Regions from separate parts of the Streptomyces sp. NPDC031418 genome, predicted to be linked through region 3. Evidence: riboswitches for the same ligand, from Rfam matches in the RefSeq annotation. Region 3 holds a riboswitch; each other region holds the start of a gene.
The links. Region 3 has a riboswitch for cyclic di-AMP ahead of ACZ5CZ_RS38295 (M23 family metallopeptidase). Riboswitches for the same ligand answer to the same signal wherever they lie in the genome.

Region 1: linked by a shared signal. The riboswitch ahead of ACZ5CZ_RS23365 (C40 family peptidase) and the one ahead of ACZ5CZ_RS38295 (M23 family metallopeptidase) in region 3 are both predicted to bind cyclic di-AMP.
Region 2: linked by a shared signal. The riboswitch ahead of ACZ5CZ_RS30475 (M23 family metallopeptidase) and the one ahead of ACZ5CZ_RS38295 (M23 family metallopeptidase) in region 3 are both predicted to bind cyclic di-AMP.
Region 4: linked by a shared signal. The riboswitch ahead of ACZ5CZ_RS12755 (transglycosylase SLT domain-containing protein) and the one ahead of ACZ5CZ_RS38295 (M23 family metallopeptidase) in region 3 are both predicted to bind cyclic di-AMP.

The regions. Positions count from the first base shown of each region.
Region 1 covers NZ_JBVIJC010000015.1:145,860-149,334, reverse strand. The annotation lists gene pcrA (DNA helicase PcrA) at 1-1,034, opposite strand, end outside; cyclic di-AMP (ydaO/yuaA leader) riboswitch at 1,297-1,469, shown strand; gene ACZ5CZ_RS23365 (C40 family peptidase) at 1,477-2,835, shown strand; gene ACZ5CZ_RS23360 (hypothetical protein) at 2,883-3,236, opposite strand; gene ACZ5CZ_RS23355 (hypothetical protein) at 3,323-3,475, opposite strand, start outside.
Region 2 covers NZ_JBVIJC010000024.1:7,968-11,442, forward strand. The annotation lists gene ACZ5CZ_RS30465 (HPr family phosphocarrier protein) at 85-366, shown strand; gene ACZ5CZ_RS30470 (GntR family transcriptional regulator) at 514-1,200, opposite strand; gene ACZ5CZ_RS30475 (M23 family metallopeptidase) at 1,398-2,141, opposite strand; cyclic di-AMP (ydaO/yuaA leader) riboswitch at 2,154-2,317, opposite strand; gene ACZ5CZ_RS30480 (M16 family metallopeptidase) at 2,578-3,475, opposite strand, start outside.
Region 3 covers NZ_JBVIJC010000043.1:2,894-6,368, forward strand. The annotation lists gene ACZ5CZ_RS38290 (PP2C family protein-serine/threonine phosphatase) at 76-1,269, shown strand; cyclic di-AMP (ydaO/yuaA leader) riboswitch at 1,527-1,702, shown strand; gene ACZ5CZ_RS38295 (M23 family metallopeptidase) at 1,712-2,743, shown strand; gene ACZ5CZ_RS38300 (aldo/keto reductase) at 2,817-3,475, shown strand, end outside.
Region 4 covers NZ_JBVIJC010000008.1:13,338-16,812, forward strand. The annotation lists gene ACZ5CZ_RS12750 (polyprenyl synthetase family protein) at 109-1,119, opposite strand; cyclic di-AMP (ydaO/yuaA leader) riboswitch at 1,652-1,831, shown strand; gene ACZ5CZ_RS12755 (transglycosylase SLT domain-containing protein) at 1,837-2,325, shown strand; gene ACZ5CZ_RS12760 (HAD family hydrolase) at 2,361-3,173, opposite strand; gene ACZ5CZ_RS12765 (FAD-dependent oxidoreductase) at 3,294-3,475, opposite strand, start outside.

The DNA of each region.
Region 1 (3,475 bases), on a different contig from region 3:
TGGAGGATGTTGCGGATCGTCGCACCGCGGAAGGCGTAGATCGACTGGTCCGCGTCACCCACGACGCACAGCTCGGCGGGCGGGATGTCGTACTCGCCGGGCGGGACGTCCTCGTCGTGTTCCCCGGTGCCGACCAGTTCGCGCACCAGCGCGTACTGGGCGTGGTTGGTGTCCTGGTACTCGTCCACCAGGACGTGCCGGAAGCGGCGGCGGTAGTGCTCGGCGACGTCGGGGAAGGCGCGCAGCAGGTTGACCGTCGTCATGATCAGGTCGTCGAAGTCGAGCGCGTTGGCCTCGCGCAGCCGCGACTGGTAGAGCGCGTAGGCCTGGGCGAGGGTCTTCTCGAAGCCGTCGGTGGCCTGGGCGGCGAAGTCCTCCTCGTCGATCAGCTCGTTCTTCAGGTTGCTGATCTTGGCGCTGAAGGACTTCGGCGGGAAGCGCTTGGGGTCGAGGTCCAGGTCGCGGCAGACCAGGGCCATCAGGCGCTTGCTGTCGGCGGCGTCGTAGATCGAGAACGACGAGGTGAAGCCGAGCTTCTTCGACTCGCGGCGCAGGATGCGCACGCACGCGCTGTGGAAGGTCATCACCCACATCGCGTTCGCGCGCGGGCCGACGAGCTGCTCCACGCGCTCCTTCATCTCGCCCGCGGCCTTGTTGGTGAAGGTGATCGCGAGGATCTGGCCGGGGTGGACATGCCGCTCGCCGAGCAGGTGGGCGATGCGGTGGGTGAGCACGCGGGTCTTGCCGGAGCCGGCGCCGGCGACGATGAGCAGCGGGGAGCCGGCGTGCACGACCGCGGCGCGCTGGTTCTCGTTCAGCCCCTCCAGGAGGGCCGCCGAGTCGATGGCGGGACGCGGGGCGCCGTCGCGGTAGTAGGAATCCCGGTCCGGCGGCACGTCGAACTTCCCGCCGAACAGATCGTCCGGAAGCGGCTCCGGAGCGTGATCGTCCTCGGTCGGCGGCGGGGGCTCCTCCTCGTGCCCACGCGGGGGCTGGAGGTCCGCCAGGAAGCTGTCGTCAAAGAGGCTGCTCATCGCTCTCCGAGTCTAGGGTGCCCCACCGACAACCGGTCGCCGTCCCCGGAACCCGGCCGACCGACGACCCCGCCGATCACGGCCCGCGGGGCGCCCGCCGACCGCTCACGCTGCGGAAGCGCCTGCTCACGCGCGTAGACAAGCGCCCCCAGGTCACGGAAATGTATCGGACATACCTCGCACCAACCTTCACAGGACGCACACGAGTTGGCTAGGTTGCCGTCAGGCCGCACGACCCCTCTCCGGCGAACCTCGCCGGGCCGCGCGGCCTCCGCCGAATCCGGCGCGCCCCGCAGGGTGCCCGGAGCCGGGGACCCACCGATCCTGGGGTGAATCGGCCGACCTCCCGCCCGGGACGACGCCGTAGGGCAACCCTTCCGAAGCACCCGCCCGAACCCGACAGCTAACCCGGTAGGCGGCGTGTTGGAAGGAGTCGCCTCTTTTGGCGTCGCACCGCAAGCCGTGGCCCGGCGGCACCCATGGACCGGGCCTGCGCGGCCCCGCCCTGGCCACCGCCGCGTTCACCTCCGTGGCCGTCCTGTCCCAGACGGCCGAGGCCGTCCCCGCCCCCGACGGCAGGCCCAGCCTGGAGGAGATCGAGAAGAAGATCGACGAGTTCTACCGCCGCGCCGACTCGGCCGCGGAGGCGGAACCGGCGGCCCGGCAGCGCGCACGCTCGCAGGAGTCGGCGGCCGCCCGCCAGCGCGCCCGCGCGGAGGCGGCGGAGGCTGCCCGGCAGGGGGCGCCCTTCGAGGAGCGGGGAGCCGCCCGGCAGGGCACCCGCTTCGAGGAGCCGGGAGCCGCCCGGCAGGGGGCCCATGCCGCTTCCGCGGAGGCGTCGGCCGCGCGGCGACCGGCGCACGCGGCGGAAGCGCGCCGGGACGACCCGGGCCAGGACGACCCGCGCGCGGGGGGCGCCCGGCCCGCGGGGCGGCACGCCCGGGCCCGCGCGGGCCTGGTGCCGTTCGCCGCTGCGCCGGACGTGGCCGCTTCGCTGCTCGATGAGTTCCCGCAGGACCACTTCGCGCCGAGCCGGGTGATGAACCGGCTGGCCTCACGCGTGAAGGACGCGGCGGAGCGGACCAGGGCCACCACCGGCGGGAACGCGCGCGGCCGGGACGCGGGCCGGGACGCGCTCGGCGAGGTCACCGATGCGGGTCCGCGGGGCGAGCGCCCTGGCACGCGCGCGATGGCCGACCGGGGCGCGCTGGCATCGGCTGTCGCCAACCGGGGCACGCCGATACCGGCTGCCGCCGACCGGGGCACGGCGACATCGGCCGCCGCCCCGTACGACGTGAAGACCGCCAAGGCCGCCGTCCAGCGCAAGCTCGCCACCGCGCGGGAGCTGCTGTTCCGGCTGACCGCCGAGGCGGACGCCCGCTCGGCCGCGCTCGCGGGGCGGAAGCGGGCGGAGGGTGCCGGTCCGGCGTACGGGGCCCAGGTCACCCGGGCCGAGCTGGCGGTCGCCTTCGCCCGCGCCCAGATCGGCAGGCCGTACGTGTCCGGTGCCAGCGGCCCCGGCTCCTACGACGCCTCCGGCCTCACCCAGGCCGCCTGGAAGGCCGCCGGCGTCACCCTTCCGCGCTCCGCCCGGGACCAGGCGGCCTCCGGCACGCCCGTGCCGCTCGCCGACGCCCGCCCCGGTGACCTGGTCTTCTTCTACGACGACAGCAGCCACGTCGGCCTCTGCACGGGCAACGGCATGATGATCCACTCCCCCGAGCCGGGCGCGTACATCCGTGAGGACTCCGTGTACCGCTGGGGTGAGTCACTCGTCCACAGCGTGGTGCGCCCGGGCTGACCGGTGACGACCGGGGCGCGCGACTCGCTTCATGGCACCGGCGGCCGTCAGGTCCACAGCACGGCGATGAACACGTTCGTCGCCGTGAGGGCGCCGACCAGGCCGAACTGGCCCTTGTCGATCGTCTCCTCGTCGCGCTTCACATAGACCAGGCCGAGGATCACGATCAGCAGCGCCAGCTTGATGCCGATCTTGATGGTGTTGATGTGCGCGCCCTGGGCCTGGTTCAGGCCGACCAGGGCCACGCCGGTGACCAGCATGGTCAGCGCGCCGTGCAGCATCCCGGGGACGAACCGGGCCGTGCCCTGGCCCATCGCCTTCATCTGGGTGAGGAAACCGCCGAGCAGCGCGGCGATACCGATGATGTGCAGGCCGACGAAGAGATGGATGAGTACGTCCATGGGGCCGGAGCCTAATTCGTCCCCCACAGCCCCCCGGACGGCAGGGTGCCGTGCCCGCCAGGCGGGGGGCCACCCGCCCGGTTCTCCTACAGCGCCGGCGGCCGTACCCACGGCGCGAACCGCTGCCCGGGAACCGCGTCGGCACGCCAGTACCGCAGGACGGTTTCCTGTACGACCTCAACCCGCTCCGCAGCGATCAGACAGGAGACCGGCTCCGGCCCGCCCGCGTCCGCCTCGAA
Region 2 (3,475 bases), on a different contig from region 3:
GGGTGGGCGCGGGTCCGCCCCGGGCACGCTTCACGATATGGGAAACTGGTCTAGACAACCCTGAACTCCGAAGGGCAGCAACACATGGCTGAGCGCCGCGTCAACGTCGGCTGGGCCGAGGGCCTCCATGCCCGCCCCGCCTCCATCTTCGTCCGAGCCGCCACGGCCGCAGGCGTCCCGGTGACGATCGCCAAGGCCGGGGGCAACCCCGTCAACGCGGCCTCGATGCTGGCTGTCCTGGGCCTGGGCGCCCAGGGCGGCGAGGAGATCGTCCTCGCCTCCGACGCCGAGGGCGCGGACGCCGCCCTGGACCGGCTGGCCAAGCTGGTCGCCGAGGGCCTGGAAGAGCTGCCCGAAACGGTCTGAACATCGGCCCACTGAATGCCGGAGCCGCGCCGCCCTTTTCCGGGCGGCGCGGCTCCTTCGTTTTCCGCGACGATGCGAGCACACCGTAATTCGGGCAGCGGAAATACACTGCCACCGAATTACTCTTCTTTGTATACGGCGTCCGTGTTAATGCCGCAGGCTCGGCGTGTTTACGGCGTGTTGCGAAGTCCTCACACGTTCCGCCGCGGCGGAGAAACGGAGGCGGTGCGCGGCCGTGGTGCGTTCGGTGTGCAGGGCGGTGAGCGCACGCGCGCGCTCGCCGTCGCCGCGCGCCACCGCGTCCACGATCGCGCCGTGCTCCGCCCAGGAGTCCACCGGGCTCGGCGTGGCGTCCACCGTGTACATCCAGGCGATCTTGTGCCGCAGCTGGGTGAGCATCGAGGTCAGCGAGGGGCTGCCGGAGGCCTGGGCGAGCGTCTCGTGGAACCAGCCCCCCAGCGAGCGCAGATCCTCGCTGTGACCTCGCCGGGCCCGCTCCTGGCCCAGCCGGACGAGGCCGCGCAGCACCTTCAGATGGGCCTCGGTGCGCCGCTGCGCGGCCCGCGCCGCCCCGAGCGGCTCCAGCAGCATCCGCATCTCCAGCAGGTCGGCGGCCTCCTGCTCGGTCGGCTCGGCCACGCACGCGCCCGCGTGCCGGCGGGTCACCACGAAGCCCTCGGCCTCCAGGGTCCGCAGCGCCTCGCGGACCGGGACCCGGGAAACGCCGTAGCGGCGGGCCAGGACATCCTCGGTGAGGCGGCCGCCGCGCTCGTAGACACCCGCGACGATGTCGTCCCGGATGGCCGTGCACACCGAGTGCGCCGGAATACGCATGACCGACCTCCGCCTTAATCCCCGTGAAACGTCGACGATGGACGTGTGTTCCGTGACTCTATTGCAATGAGCCGGAATTTCCGATGGCGGGCCGGAATCCAGGGATATTTTTTGGACAGCGGATCAGGCGGACACTGCGAAAAACGGCGAAAGCCCCGGCCGATGGGCCGGGGCCGCCGATGCCGGGCGAGGCCGGGTCAGACGTTCACACCGTGCGTGCGGAGGTAGGCGACGGGGTCGATGTCGGAGCCGTACTCCGGGGTCGTACGGGCCTCGAAGTGCAGGTGCGGTCCGGTGACGTTGCCGGTCGCGCCGGACAGCCCGATGTGCTGGCCCGGGGTGACCTTCTGACCGACCGTGACGCCGATGGACGACAGATGCCCGTACTGGGTGTACATGCCGTCGGCCATCCGGATCACGATCTGGTTGCCGTACGCGCCGCCCCAGCCGGTGGAGACGACGGTGCCGGAGCCGACCGCGAGCACGGGCGTGCCGGTCGCCGCGTGGAAGTCGATGCCGGTGTGCGAGCCGGAGGACCACAGGGAGCTGCTGGCCTTGTAGCCCGTGGAGACGTAGGAGTGCGCTATCGGCGCGACGAAGGCGTTCAGCCGCGCGCGCTCGGCCGCGCGGGCGGCACGGGCCGCGGCCACGCGCTCCTGCTGGGCCTTCTGCGCCGCCGCCCGCTCGACCGCCTGCTGCTGCGCGGCCTCCTTCTGGGCGGCCGCCTGCGCGTCGATGTGCCGGGCGACGTCGTCGCTGACGGTGAGGACCGGGGTGAGGCCGGTCTGCTCGACGGAGTTCTCCGTGGCGAGCGCCGGAGAGGCCGCGAGGGTGCCGATGACCCCGGTGGTGGTGAGGGCCGCGACACCGGCCGCCTGAGCGGTGGTGCGCTTGACCCGGCCGGGCTTGCGGTGCTTCCCGGTGGCGCACATGAACGCCATGAAGTGGCTGTTCCTTTCCTTCCCTCTCGCCTACCGGGTTAGCTGACGGGTTCGGAGCAGGAAGGTCTCCTACGGACCCCCTCGCTCACGCGCGGGCGTCCGATTCACCCCAGGGACTGCTGTGGGTCCCCGGCTCCCCTGGCTCGCGCCGTACGGGGACTCGGCGATGGCTGTCCGGTGCCGCGGGCGCGGCGCACTGTCTACCGACGAACAGCCCGGACGACGCTAAGGGGCGGCGAAGTCAAACCCCAAACAGATCACCGTTTTTGTAGTGCATCCCACAGGGCAGACGGGCAACCTCCGCCCCAAACCGGGCATCTGGGGAACACGGTGCAACAGCCGGGAATGCCGTGGGGCCCTGACGGCCCGTAGGTCGTCAGGGCCCCACGCCCGTGCACTGCCGCCAGGCCGTGCCCGGCCGCCGCGCGGCGTTCGGCTACTCGGCCGCCACCACGGTGACTTCGCCGATGCCGAGCGCCTCGACCGGCGCCTTGATCTGCGCAGCGTCACCGACGAGCACGGTCACCAGGCGGTCCACCGGGAAGGCGTTCACGACGGCCGCCGTGGCCTCCACCGTGCCCGTCGCGGCCAGCTGCTGGTACAGCGTGGCCTGGAAGTCGTCGGGCAGGTGCTGCTCGACCTGGTCGGCCAGGGTGCTCGCGACGGCCGCCGCCGTCTCGTACTTCAGCGGCGCCACACCGACCAGGTTCTGCACGGCGACGTCCCGCTCGGCGTCGGTCAGGCCCTCCGCCGCGAGGGTGCGCAGCACCTTCCACAGGTCGTCCAGGGCCGGGCCGGTGTTCGGGGTGTCCACCGAGCCGCTGATCGCGAGCATCGACACGCCCGTGCCGTCCGGAGCCGACCTGAGGACCTGTCCGAAGGCGCGCACGCCGTAGGTGTAGCCCTTCTCCTCGCGCAGGACGCGGTCCAGGCGGGAGGTGAGGGTGCCGCCCAGGCAGTAGGTGCCGAGCACCTGCGCGGGCCACACCCGGTCGTGCCGGTCGGAGCCGGCCCGGCCGATGAGCAGCTGGGTCTGGACGGCGCCGGGCCGGTCCACGATCACCACGCGCCCGGTGTCGTCGGCGCTCACCGGCGGCACGGGGCGCGGCTCGCCCGGGGTGCCGGTCCAGGCGCCCAGGGTGTCGCCGAGCAGCGCGTCCAGGTCGACACCGGTGAGGTCGCCGACCACCACCGCGGTGGCCGTACCGGGGCGCACATGGCGGTCGTAGAAGGCGCGCACGGCCGCCGCGTCGATCTTCTCGACGGTCTCCTCGGTGCCCTGCCGCGGCCGGGACATGCGCGAGGTCGCCGGGAACAGCTCCTTGGAGAGTTCC
Region 3 (3,475 bases):
GTCGGCCCACCGGGGTCGCCCGGCCTTGCCGGGCCCGCAAATCTGGAGGTACGTCGGACATGCGGGAGAGACACGGTGCGCCCTGGTGAGGTGGAGGAGAGCCCGTACGCCAGGGCGGGCGGCCGGCTCCCCGGCGACCCGGTGCCCGGGCCGGGCCACGGCGACCGGCCCGCCCCCGTGCGCCCTTCCCCGCTCGCTCCGCGCCGTCCGAGTGCCCGCGCCCTGGCCCGGAGCCTGCCCGTCCTGCTGATCTTCTGCGGTGTCCTCTACGGCCTGCTGACGCCGAGGGACTTCACCGCCGTGCCCTTCTTCACCGCCGCCGCGCTGATCGCGGCCCCGCTCAGTTCGCTGCGCAGCACCGCGCTGACCGGCCTCGCGGCGCTCGGCGCCACCTACGCCGTGCATGCGCAGGGCGGTGCCCGTCCGGCCGTGGCCACGGTCACCGATCTGGTCACCGTGGCCAGCGTCGCCGTGCTGGCCGGCGCCATCAACCGGGTGGTCCGCCTGGGTGACCGGCGGCTGGCCTCCGCCCGGGAGATCGCCGAGGCCGCCCAGCGGGCCGTACTGCCGGAGCCCGCGGCGCGGATCGGCGGTTTCCGGATCGCCGCCCGTTACGAGGCGGCCCGGCAGGACGCGTCCATCGGCGGCGACCTGTACGCGGTGCAGGACAGCCCGTACGGCGTCCGGCTGATCGTCGGGGATGTGCGGGGCAAGGGGCTGGGTGCCGTCGCTGCGGTCGCCGTGGTGATCGGCGCGTTCCGGGAGGCGGCCGAGCAGGAGGCCACGCTGGAGGAGGTGGCGCAGCGGCTGGAGCGGGCGCTGGCCCGCGAGGGCGCCCGGCGGGACGGTATCGACGCCTTCGAGGGGTTCACCACCGCCGTACTGGCCGAACTCCCGCACGGCGAGGGGCTCGTCCGGGTCGTCAACCGCGGCCATCCGCCGCCGCTGCTGCTGTACGCCGACGGCGCGGTGCGCACGCTGGCCGGGCCCGAGCCCGCGCTGCCGCTCGGCATGGGTGATCTCGGGGTGTGGCCGGACCGGGTGCTGGAGGCGGCCTTTCCGGGCGGGGCCACCCTGCTGCTCTACACCGACGGGCTGTCCGAGGCCCGGGACGCCCACGGCCGGTTCTACGACCCCGAGCGGCGGCTTACCGGCCGTACCTTCGCCGGTCCGGGCGCGCTGCTGGGGCGGCTCGCGGACGAGGTGCGGAGGCACTCCGGGGGAGGGATGGCGGATGACATGGCGCTGCTCGCCGTACGGCACCCCTGAGGGTCTCCCCGCAGGGGGTTCACGATGAGTGACCGGGCGACTCCGCGCGCATAACATCTGAGTCACCATCAAAAACGCTGTGACTCCTGAACGGTGACCGAGTCGCCGTCAACTCGCCCGGTTTGCTGGCCTTGTGACCCTTAAGTACTGGCATAAAAGGTTAACGATCAAGCTGGACGGGCTTGGAAAGTAACCGCAGGGTCTATTAACGTTCGATAACGCAGCGCGGTCGTCCCAGCCGTCACAAGAGGCGGCTCCGTGCGCACGCGCCGAATCCCGTAAGGGAACCGGGGAACCACCACCTTGGGGTGAATCACGCGGACACCGTCGTGGACTTGCCGAGCGGACTCGGCCCACGATCGGTTTACGCGCGTAGGAGACCTTCCTGCTCCGAACCCGTCAGCTAACCCGGTAGGCGGAGGAAGGAAAGGAGCGCGCCCGCGTGGCGTCCAACCGGCCTGCCCCAGAAGCCCCGTTCATACCCGCTCAGCGCGAGACGGACACCTTCGGATACGGCTCCCCCGCCGCCGAGGACGGCCCCTGGGAGGAGTGGAACCCCACTGCGGAGTCCGTCGCTCCGGTCCGCGGTCGGCACCGCGTCGCCAAGCAGCGCGGCGGCTTCGCGCGCAGCTCCACCGTCCTCGGTGTCGGCGTGATGGCCGCCGTCGGCGCGGGCGGCATGGCCAGCGCCAACCCCGGCAAGGTGCCGGTCTCCGTCTCCATGCCGGACCTGGACTCCGTCGAGCACCTCTTCGGCGGCGACTCCGCCGACGCGCCCAAGGACGCCGGCGGCACGCTCGGCACCGTCGGCGTGGCCTCGGCCGAGGCCGGGCAGAGCGGTGGCGCGGGCGAGGCCCTGCGCAACCGGATCATGGCCCAGGCCGAGCAGCAGAAGGGGCAGGCCGACAGCAAGGCCACCATCGCCGCGCTCGCCGCCTCCGAGAAGCAGACCGCCGCCGCGGCCGCCAAGGCCGAGCAGGCGGCCGCCGCCAAGGCCGCCGCCGCCAAGCAGAAGGCGGAGGCCGACGCCAAGAAGGAGGCCGAGGCCAAGCGCCTGGCCGAGCTGGCCAAGCAGTACTCGCTGCCGGTCGTGTCGTACACGATCACCGGCACCTTCGGGCAGCCCGGCTCGATGTGGTCCTCCGGCTACCACACCGGCCTGGACTTCGCCGCCCCCACCGGCACCCTCATCAAGTCGGTGCACGCCGGCAAGGTGACCGAGGCGGGCTGGGCCGGCGCCTACGGCTACCGCACGGTCATCACCCTCGACGACGGCACCCAGCTCTGGTACTGCCACCAGTCCTCGATCAACGTCTCGGTCGGCCAGCAGGTGAACACCGGCGACGTCATCGGCCGCGTCGGTGCGACCGGCAACGTCACCGGGCCGCACCTGCACCTGGAGGTCCACCCGGACGGCCAGCCCACCGCCATCGACCCCATGGCCTGGCTGCGCGACAAGGGCCTCAACCCCTGACAGGCCCGGCTTTCCGGGTGAACGCGGCGCCGGCGGAGGAATGCGCTTCCTCTCGCCGGCGTTGGCATTGATCATGACTTCACTGCGCACACTCGGCTCTTCCGACCTCGAGGTCTTCCCGCTCGCCCTGGGCGGCAACGTCTTCGGCTGGACCGCCGACGAGGACACCTCCTTCGCCGTCCTCGACGCCTACACGGCCGCCGGCGGCAACTTCATCGACACCGCGGACGTCTACTCGGCCTGGGCCGAGGGCAACAAGGGCGGCGAGTCGGAGACGATCATCGGCGCGTGGCTGAAGGCGCGCGGCAACCGCGACAACGTCGTCGTCGCCACCAAGGTCAGCCAGCACCCCGAGTTCCAGGGCCTGTCCGCGGCCACCATCAAGGCCGCCGCCGACGCCTCCCTGCGCCGTCTCGGCACCGACTACATCGACCTGTACTACACCCACTACGACCAGCTCGAGGTGCCGGTCGAGGAGATCATCGGCGCCCTGGACGAGCTGGTGAAGGCGGGCAAGGTCCGGCACATCGCCGCCTCCAACATCGGCGCCGAGCGCCTTCAGGCCTCCCTGGACTTCTCCGCCCGCGAGGGCCTGGCCCGCTATGTCGCCGTCCAGCCCCACTACAACCTGGTCTCCCGCGACACCTACGAGGGTGACCTCCAGGACCTCGCCGCCCGCGAGGGCCTGTCCGCGGTCCCGTACTACGCCCTCGCCTCCGGCTTCCTGACCGG
Region 4 (3,475 bases), on a different contig from region 3:
GGGTATGACATGGAGGCGCTGCGACCGCTTCGAACCCGTAGGGGTCGGGCCCGCCCAGGGCCCACACGGGGCCCGCACGGGGCCCGCAGGGCATCCGTCGAACGGGCGTCAGCCGGCCCGGTGGACCACCGCGTCGCACAGCTCCAGCAGCGCCACCTTGGCGTCGCACTCCCGCAGCGGCGACAGCGCGGCCCGCGCCTCCTCCGCGTACCGCACCGTGTCCCGGCGGGCCTGCTCCAGCGCGGGGTGGGCACGCAGCGCGGTCAGCACCTCGGCGTGCCGTGCGTCGTCGCTGAGGTCGGAGTCGAGCAGCTCGCACAGCGCGATGTCCTCGGGCAGACCCAGCCGGGCCGCCCGCTCGCGCAGCCGGAGCACGGGGAGGGTCGGGATGCCCTCGCGCAGGTCGGTGCCCGGGGTCTTGCCGGACTCGTGCGAGTCGGAGGCGATGTCCAGGACGTCGTCGGCGAGCTGGAAGGCGACCCCGAGCCGCTCGCCGTACTGGGTGAGGACGTCGACGACCGTCTCGTCGGCGCCGGACATCATCGCGCCGAACCGGCAGGAGACCGCCACCAGCGAGCCCGTCTTGCCGGCGAGCACGTCCAGGTAGTGCTCGACCGGGTCACGGCCGTCCGAGGGACCGGCGGTCTCCAGGATCTGGCCGGTGACCAGCCGTTCGAACGCGAGGGCCTGGACCCGGACCGCCTCGGGGCCCAGGTCGGCGAGGATCTGGGAGGCCCGGGCGAAGAGGAAGTCGCCGGTGAGGACCGCGACGGAGTTGCCCCAGCGGGTGTTGGCGCTGTCCACGCCGCGCCGCACGGCGGCCTCGTCCATGACGTCGTCGTGGTACAGCGTGGCCAGATGGGTCAGCTCGACGACGACGGCCGACGGCACCACGCCCGGGGCGTAGGGGTCGCCGAACTGCGCCGCGAGCATGACGAGCAGTGGCCTGAACCGCTTCCCGCCGGCCCGTACGAGGTGCTGTGCGGCCTCCGTGATGAACGGAACCTCGCTCTTGGTGGCCTCGAGCAAGCCTTCCTCGACAGCCGTCAATCCGGCCTGGACATCGGCTTCCAGAGCCTGGTCCCGCACGCTCAGCCCGAACGGCCCGACGACGGTCACGAGGGGTCTCCTGTCTGCTGGTGTCTGCTGGCGATTACACGGTTTGTCGATAGGTCGCTGCCATCACTCGAGTCAGCGTATCCGGTCCTGTTTCGATCACCGATAGCGCCCACCGGTCCAGCCCGGTCGACATCGGATCATGATCACTAAGGTTCCGATCGGATGGTAAGAACGGACATCTATCGACTTAACAGAACTCCGAGCGCCTTGTCGCGCCGCGCGGGCAACTCCATTACATCCATTACACCCATTAGATCCAATGGGTACCTTGAATCCCTCATGTCCGTTTTGGAATGACTTGCTATTCCGTGAATTGGGTCACGCGGCCACTCCCGGGCACCCCTCCCCCGCAGGCCCGCTTCCTCCTTGCCCTGCAAGCGAGTTGAGCATTGGCAACCGCAAAGGATCAAGTACCCCATATGGCGCAGACCAAGGTCAAATAGTGCGTTGTGTGAATCCAGTACTTGTTCCCGACATGTGCTCTCGCATACGTTCCGGGCCGTCGGGCGGACGCCGAATCCTGCCGCCGCCCGCATACCCATCCACGAACCCATTCGTACGGCAGGAGCGGGGGACCCAGGTAAGCCGCCGGACCGGAAGGCACACGCCGCACCGGCCCGGCTAGGGGTGAAGCCATGCCTCCTCCAGGGCACGGCCGGGCACCTCCCCGCCCGAACCCGACAGCTCACCTCGCAGGCGCCGGAGAGGAACGCCCCCATGTCTGCTGCCGCTCAGCCCCGCCGTCCCCGCACCAACCGCCTCGTCCGCGCGCTCGCCGTCGCCGGCACCGGCGTCGCCGTCCTCGCCCTGCCGCTCATCGGCGCCACCACCGCGTCCGCCGCCACCGGCACGACCGCCACGGCCTCCACCACGCTCGCCGGGTACCCGAACAACCTCGACGGCTGGATCCGCGAGTCGCTCGCGATCATGGCCCAGAAGGGCATCCCGGGCACCTACAACGGCATCTACCGCAATGTCATGCGGGAGTCCTCCGGCAACCCGAACGCCATCAACCTCTGGGACTCCAACGCCGCCGCGGGCATCCCCTCCAAGGGCCTGCTCCAGGTCATCGACCCGACCTTCCAGGCCTACCACGTGGCCGGCACCTCCTTCGACCCCTACGACCCGGTCGCGAACATCACGGCCGCCTGCAACTACGCCGCCGCGCGGTACGGGTCCATCGACAACGTCTTCGGCGCGTACTGAGGTCCCCGACCGGCCGGTGCCTACTGAAGAACCGGTCAGTCGGTAGGGAAGAGTCTTTCGAGGACGACGGCGATGCCGTCGTCCTCGTTCGACAGGGTGACCTCGTCGGCCACCGCCTTCAGTTCCGGATGCGCGTTGGCCATGGCGACCCCGTGCCCGGCCCACTCGAACATCGGGACGTCGTTGGGCATGTCCCCGAACGCCAGCGCCCGGTCGGCGCCGGTGCCGAGCCGCTCGGCGGCCAGCGCCAGCCCGGTCGCCTTGGTCACCCCGCGCGGCTGGAGCTCCACCATCCCCGGGCCCGACATGGTGACCGTCGCCAGCGACCCCACCACCGCGCGCGCGGTGGCCGCCAGTTCGTCGTCCGACAGGGTGGCGTGGCGCAGCAGCACCTTGCTGATGGGCGCGCACCACAGGTCGTCGCGCCGGCCGACCCGGACGGCGGGCAGGGCCGGATGCGGCATCCGGTACCCGGGCTCGATGAGCGTGAGCCCGTCCACCCCGTCCTGGTCGACGGCGGCGAAGACCTGTCCCACCTCCGCCTCGATCTTGCCGAGCGCCGTCTCGGCCAGCTCCCGGTCCAGCCGGACCGACCACACCAGACGGCCGGCCCCGGCGTCGTAGACCTGCGCGCCCTGCCCGCATACCGCGAGCCCCGTGCAGCCGAGCACGGCCAGCAGGGGCCGTACCCGCGGGGCCGGGCGGCCCGTGACCACCAGATGCCGGGCACCGGCCCGCGCCGCCCGCGCGAGCGCGGCGAGCGACCGGTCGGAGACGGTGTCGTCACCGCGCAGCAGGGTTCCGTCCAGGTCGGTGGCGATGAGTGAATATGCGGGGGAGGGTGCCATGATCAGAGAATACGGACACCACGCCCCGCCGACTCATCTGTCACAGCGCGCACTTGTGTGCTGATCACCCCCAACTGGTGTGTGTCTTCCCGCTGATGACGCCCCGCGTCGGCCCGGAGCTCAGCCGTGGGCCGCGGCCAGGTGCTTCGCCAGGCGCGGGGAGGCGAAGTCCGTACCGCACACGAAGCGCATCACCGGTCCGTACGACGACGCCGCCGGCAGGCCGGTGAAGTACAGGCCGGGTACGGAGGAGACGAAGCCGGCACCGAGCTTGGGCGTGCCCCGGCTGAGCGCGAGCCGGG